One region of the Paraclostridium dentum genome, then DNA from elsewhere that is predicted to be linked to it. Evidence: riboswitches for the same ligand, from Rfam matches in the RefSeq annotation. Region 1 holds a riboswitch; the other holds the start of a gene.
What was found. A riboswitch is a leader RNA that binds a small molecule or an ion and turns the genes downstream of it on or off. The one in region 1 is predicted to bind cyclic di-GMP.
Positions count from the first base shown of each region.

Region 2: linked by a shared signal. The riboswitch ahead of ACN6I1_RS09410 (SpaA isopeptide-forming pilin-related protein) and the one ahead of ACN6I1_RS10245 (response regulator transcription factor) in region 1 are both predicted to bind cyclic di-GMP.

Region 1 is NZ_CP183813.1:2,229,639-2,233,400, reverse strand. It holds gene ACN6I1_RS10250 (glycosyltransferase family 2 protein) at 1-1,247, shown strand, start outside; cyclic di-GMP riboswitch class II at 1,378-1,460, shown strand; gene ACN6I1_RS10245 (response regulator transcription factor) at 1,505-2,110, shown strand; gene ACN6I1_RS10240 (response regulator transcription factor) at 2,345-2,950, shown strand; cyclic di-GMP riboswitch class II at 3,077-3,161, shown strand; gene ACN6I1_RS10235 (DNA-binding response regulator) at 3,183-3,762, shown strand, end outside.
Region 2 is NZ_CP183813.1:2,064,518-2,068,279, reverse strand. It holds gene ACN6I1_RS09415 (DEAD/DEAH box helicase) at 1-1,311, shown strand, start outside; cyclic di-GMP riboswitch class II at 1,356-1,439, shown strand; cyclic di-GMP riboswitch class II at 1,479-1,562, shown strand; cyclic di-GMP riboswitch class II at 1,602-1,685, shown strand; cyclic di-GMP riboswitch class II at 1,725-1,808, shown strand; gene ACN6I1_RS09410 (SpaA isopeptide-forming pilin-related protein) at 1,862-3,762, shown strand, end outside.

The DNA of each region.
Region 1 (3,762 bases):
ACTATGTACCTGTTTCTATATTAGTTCCAGCTTATAATGAGGAGGAAACAATTTGTGACTGTATTGAATCGTTATCGTATGTAGATTACCCAGAATATGAAATTGTAGTTATAGATGATGGATCAAATGATGATACTTCTAATAAATTAATAAATAAATTTGAATTAAAAAAAGTTCCAAGACCTATAAGAAGATTGGTTAAATGTAAGAATGAACAATTTATATATGAAGGCTATATCAAAGATGGTATAAAGTTGACATTGGTAAAAAAAGAAAATGGAGGAAAAGCAGATGCATTAAATATGGGCATAAATGTATCTAAATATCCATTGTTTATTTCTTTGGATGCAGATTCAATTTTACAACGTGATTCAATTAGTAATATAGTTATGCCATTTATGGAAGATGATACAACTATAGCTGTAGGAGGTAGTATAAAAGTAGCCAATCAAGTTGTTTTAGATAAAGGCCAAGTTATTAAAGTAATGCCACCTAAAAAGATTCTTACAATATTTCAAACAATAGAATATTATAGAGTGTTTTTAACAACAAGGGTTTGGTTTAATAGTTTTAATGGAAATTTAATAATATCAGGAGCATTTGGGTTGTTTAAAAAAAATGCAGTTTTAAATGTAGGCGGCTATGATACAGATACTGTAGGGGAAGATATGGACCTTGTGGTAAAACTGCATTCCTTTTATAGGAAAAATAAGATTAAATATAAAATTAAGTATGAATATAAAGCTATATGTTGGTCACAAGTTCCGGAAAAACTTAAGGATTTAAAAGGACAAAGAAGAAGATGGCATATAGGTCTAATCACTAGTTTAAATAGTCATAGATACATATTTTTAAATCCTAAATACGGATTAGTAGGTATTTTTTCTTTTCTTTACTTTGTTGTTTATGAAATGTTTTCATGTATAATTGATGTTTTTGGTTTGATTATAATTTTAATATCGTATTTTAGTGGATTACTTAATTTAAAATTTTTAATCACTTTTTTATTTATATATATTTTTTATAGTGTAATAATCTCTTTGACAGCGATAATACTTGAAAACTACATGTTTAAATATATTTTAAAATTATCAACTTTATTAAAGCTCATGTTATTTGCATTTCTTGAAAGTTTTGGGTATAGGCAACTATGTTCATGGTATAGGATAACAGGATTTATTGGATATAGAAAAAGAAAATATCAATGGAATAAAATAAGTAGAAAAAAACAAAATAAGATAAAATAACAGAGAGATTATTAGGTATAAATTTGATAATAATATTTTTGATTATAGCACAAAATTTGTAGTAAAATGGCGAAGAGAAAATATGGTATACAAAAGTATACTGTGGTAGAATTAGTTAGATTAATACATAAGGTAGGAAGAGGTGTTGAAGTATACTCTTTATATGGGCGCTTGGAGTATATGGAACTAGTAGCGCAACCGGCTTTTCTAATTTGCAATTTAAGATATTGTTTAAAGGAAAAGGAGGGAAATATATTATGGCAAACCTAGTTATATCAATGTCATTTATAACTAGAGAATCTTTATATCGTGTATTTAAAGAAATTTTAAAGATGGATAATATAATATTAAAAGAAAGATTATCAGATTTGACTAAAGAAGAACTGTTAAATTCAGAATTGATATTTATAGAAATAGAAGATAAGACAGAAATTGATTTAGAATTAATAAGGTATATAAAGTTATATTCAAAGGACACAAAGATAATTGTTTTAGACAGAAATAAAAGTGAATTTATATTTACAAAATTAGTTCAAATCAATGTAGATGGATATATAGTTAATATAAAGGATAAGGATGAATTTATATATAATATAGAAAAAGTATTAAGAGGTAAAAAAGTATTTGAATCGGATTTAATTGAAAACATAGTTCAAAATAAATATATAATTAATATGGATCTACTCACAAAAAGAGAACATGAAGTATTACAAGAAATTGCAAAGGGAATTAATAATAAAGAAATTGCAAATAATCTTTATATAACTGAGTATACAGTTAAAAAGCATGTAAGTAATATTTTTTGTAAGCTAGGGTTTAAAAATAGACAAGAAGCTATAATTTCAATGTTAAATATATCATAATTAGATGTTTCAAAATATAAGTTTGAAACATCTTTTTTTATTTTAAACTTATATAATGTGTTAACAGATATCTAAATTAATCTCTAGACTTTTATATAACACTTTTAGGTACCGTCATAATACTTAAAGGTGATAATATATACTTTAATCTAATAATATATTTTTAAATTTTAATAAATTAATATATTATTAGATTACTTTTAGTGATAAAAGTTTATTTTAGGGGGGGAAAAAATGAATTTTCTAGTAGTTTCAGAGTGCTTTTTATTTAGAAATTCACTTACACATTTATTTGAAAATATTTTTGATGATATGAATGTAAAATCTTTACCGAATTTAAAAGATATAAGTATAGAAGATGTAATGAACAGTGAATTACTATTCCTAGATTCAAATAGTCAACAAAATTATATTACAAAAGCAGTGAAAGATATTAAAAAATTTAAAGATATAAAAATAATAATATTAGATACAAAAAAAGATAAAAGTTTATTTTTAGATTTACTTAAAGTTGGAATTGATGGATACATATTAGATATATCAGATGAAGATGATTTTAAATATATAATAAAAAAGATAATTAATGGAAAGAAGTTTTTTGATTCAGATTTATTGGGGAATTCTAAGAATGAATGTGTATCTAATTTTGAAAATCTAACAAAAAAAGAAGAGCAAGTAATGAAATTTTTAGTTAAAGGATTAAGCAATAAAAGCATAGCAAAAGAAGTAGATGTAACTGAATATACAATAAAAAAACATGTTAGTAGTATTTTATCTAAGTTAAATTTGAAAAACAGACAAGATATAATGATTTATGCAATTGAACAAGGGAAAATGTAGAAAAATAAAACTTGTATTATACTTTAGTACCATTACAAATACAACTATTTTATGATTACGCATACTCAATATAGATATATACTATAAGTATGATTGCTAAACGAAAGTAGTAATTTTGATTAATTTAAGTGGTTTAGATGCTAAGAGGTATATTTTGTATTTGGGCACTTTGAAATATACTGAGCTAGTAGTGCAACCGGCTAAATAGCTTGATATTTTATGGGGGGGAAATATGCAAGTTATAGTTATTTCTGAGTCATTAATAATAAGAAAAGGTATAGTACAAATATTATCAGAAGAAAGTTGTGTAAGTGAAGTTATTGAAAGTCATTTATATTCAGATATACATAAAAAAAATTATGATTTAATTATCTTAGATTTAAAAAAGACAAATGAAGGATATATTAATGATTTAAAAAATATAAAATTGACTACAAAGACAAAGATTATGATACTAGATTTTTATGAAGATAGAAGCTTATTTGCAAAATCTATGAAAATAGGTATAGACGGATATATACTGGCAAACATAGATTCAGAAGATATAGGATATGCTGTAAAACAAATATCTAAGGGTAAAAAATATTATGATTCTGATTTAATTGAAACCTATATCTCTAGAGGTGAAAATGAATGTATAGAAACACTTACAAAAAGAGAACAAGAGATATTAGTTTGTATAGCAAAAGGAAAAACTAATATTGAAATTTCAAAAGAATTGTATATAACAGAACATACAGTAAAAAAACACACTAGTAATATATTTTCGAAATTAAATTTAAAAGATAGAATGCAAGCCGCTATATATGCGT
Region 2 (3,762 bases), 170 kb from region 1:
AGAACCGGAAGTGGTAAAACAGCTAGTTTTGGAATTCCTATATGTGAGAATATAAATATTGAAAATAACAACATACAAGCATTAATAGTAGTCCCAACAAGAGAATTGGCTCTTCAAGTAAAAGATGAAATTTCAAATATAGGAAGGTTAAAGAAAATCAGATGTAGCGCTATATTTGGGAAACAGCCAATAAAAGAGCAAATTTTTGAGTTGAAGCAGAGAGTACATATAGTGGTAGCAACTCCTGGAAGAATAATTGATCATATAAATAGAGGGACAATAAGTTTAAAACAGTTAGAATATTTTATTATAGATGAGGCTGATAAAATGTTAAATAAAGGTTTTGTAGATGATATGAGATTTATATTTAACAATATTCCTACAAAGGCTACTACTGGATTATTTTCAGCTACGATAGGTAAAGAAATAAGCCATATATGCGAAATGTATATGGGAAAATATAATCAAATTATTATTGATGAAAATTGCATTTTCAAAAATAAAATAGAAGAAAATTTGGTGTACTCTAATGATGAAAATCGATATGAAACTTTAAGAAATATTATATATACTTTAAAACCTGAAACCACAATCATATTCTTGAACACCAAAGATAGAGTATCTGAATTATATAGAAAGATGAAAAAAGATAAGTTTTTAGTAGAACAATTACATGGTGATATGTCTCAAGATAAAAGAATATTCACAATTAAAGATTTAAAAAATGGAAAATATAATGTATTAGTAAGTACAGATGTAGCTAGCAGAGGTATTCACATAGACGATATATCTTTAGTAATAAATTATGATGTTCCTAGGGATAAGGAGAATTATGTGCATCGAATAGGTAGGACTGGAAGGCATGATCGATATGGGAAAGCAGTGACTATAGTAAGTGATAAAGATAAAAAATATATAGATGAAATAAAAGAATATATAGGGTATGATATCGATGTTTTAGAAGATACAACAAGTGATAAAATAAAAAGTGGCAAATATGAGTTTGAACAAAAATCAGCGGCAATTTTCAAAAACAGAAGGAAAGTACATAATAAAGAAAAAATTCACAGTGAAGTAACAAGAATATATTTAAATGCGGGTAAAAAGAAAAAAATAAGAATTATAGATATAGTAGGGACATTTAGCAATATAAAAGGAATAACCAATGAAGATATAGGAGTAATTGAAGTTCATGATCTGTATTCATATGTTGACTTATTAAATTATAAAGGTGAGAAATTCTTGAAAGACTATAACCAAATAAATATAAAGAAAAAATTAGTAAAAGTAAGAAGAGATAATAAGATATAATATTGCAAAAAATGTCAAAATATGCTAAAATTACGTAGGTTAATTAAAAAAATAGAAACGAAGAAGTATATTCTGTATGTGGGCACCTGGGATATACGGAGTTAGTGGTGCAACCGGCTATATTTATTGAATATAAATATAGCCTTTTTTATTTGGGTTATAAAAATTGAAAAAATAGAAACGAAGAAGTATGTTCTGTATGTGGGCACCTGGGATATACGGAGTTAGTGGTGCAACCGGCTATATTTATTGAATATAAATATAGCCTTTTTTATTTGGGTTATAAAAATTGAAAAAATAGAAACGAAGAAGTATATTCTGTATGTGGGCACCTGGGATATACGGAGTTAGTGGTGCAACCGGCTATATTTATTGAATATAAATATAGCCTTTTTTATTTGGGTTATAAAAATTGAAAAAATAGAGACAAAGAAGTATACCCTGTATGTGGGCACCTGGGGTATATGGAGTCAGTGGTGCAACCGGCTATATTTATAAATTAATTATAAGTATAGTTTTTTTTTATAAAAAATTAAGATGAGGTGATTTTGTGAGAACGAAAAAAAAGTATAGAATGCTTAGTATGATTGTAATATTGAACTTAATACTAAACATTATATCTCCAGGGATGACAGTATTTGCTGAAAACAATAATGTTAAGCTGACATTAACGAGTAGCAAGACAAAATTGGAATCAGGGGAACAAGTTGAATTTAATCTAAATTATGAGGCGTTAAATGGACCAGGGAGTATAAAAGCTGGAGATACAATAACATTTAAATTGCCTGATGTGTTTGAAAATATTCAGCCTAAATATCCGCCAGAACATTTTAAAAATGTAACTGTAGATGGCACAACTGTTACAGCTGTGTTTAGTGAAGGTGCAAATGATGCAATAGGTGGATACATGAGTGTAAAGGCTACAGCTAAAGATGTTGAAACCAATACAACACAAAGAGTTGAAGTTAATTTAAATGGGACAGTTCAATATATTGATGTGGAAATAGTTCCCCCAGATGAAAAAGTACCAGTAGATCCACCAACTGTAACTGATAGACAAGTTTATAAAACTGTTGACAATCCAGATGGATATGATGGTTATGAAAATGGAACATTAATAAACAATATAAACAATCCTGTCATAGGAAAAAAAGTTAAATACAGTGTATATGTAAATGAAAAATATGCAAATATGTATAATGCTTATATAAAAGACACTCTTCCTGAAGGAATGGAGTTAGTAAAAGATTCTGTAAAAGTTTATGAAATACAATATGGACAACCAGAGAAAGATGTTACAGGGGATTTTCAAAGCAAAATAAATACTCAAAATAATTCAGTTAATGTAAATTTTGGAACTACTTACAACAAATATAGAGTAAGTTATAGCGTTATAATAAGACAAAATATGCAACGCTATGATAATATTGTTAATTTAATTAAACATGATGAAACGTTATCATCAAAAGCAATAGTAAAACCTAAAGACGATGGTAAAATGTTAACTAAATATAGTAGAACAAATGAGACAGCAAAAGATGAAAATGGAAATACAATAAATATAGTAAATCTTAATGACAATAAGGTTAAGTATACACTTGATATAAACCCTAATAATCAAAGTGTAACAAATGCAATTATTGAAGATAACATTCCAGATGGAATGAAATTAGTAGATGGAAGTATTATGGTAGGTACATATGATATCTCTGATAACTTTGAATGGGTAACAGATAAAATGAAAGATAAGATAAAATTTGAAAATAATAAGCTAACTGTTAATATAGGGAATACAGATAAGCATTATTTAATTTATTATGACTTAGAAGTTACACAGAGACAAAAGGCTTACACAAATAAAGCAAAATTAAGTTATGACAACACATCTAAAGATGTTCAAAATGTTGTAAGATACGAAATGAATGCAGGGGCTATAAATGCAAGAAAAAAAGTAGACAAGACATTACTTAAAAAAGGGGACAATCAAATAGTAAACTATACAATAGATTTTGATTGTTATGGATATTTTGATAAAGGATATTTAAACTTAACAGATAAGCTAGATCCAGCAGTTGAAATTTTAGGAGTTGATACTCCAGAACACTTTAATGTAAATATAGACAAAGAAAGCAATACTATAAAAATTACAAATGATAAAAAAGAAATAGAGTATGGAGAACCACTTCAAGTAAAAATAAAAACGGACTTTTCTAAAGTTGAAGATGGAAAAACTGTAACTAATGTTGCAAAGATAAACAACTCTACAACTAATAAAGTTGAAACAAAAAAAGGGTATAGATTTACTGCAAAAAAAATTGATAGTGTAACAAAATCTCCACTTTCAGGGGCAACTTTTGATTTAATGGATAGTAATAAAAAAGTCATAACTACATTACAGAGTGATTCAAATGGAAGCTTATCACATTCAATAGATAATCCAGGAGTATATTA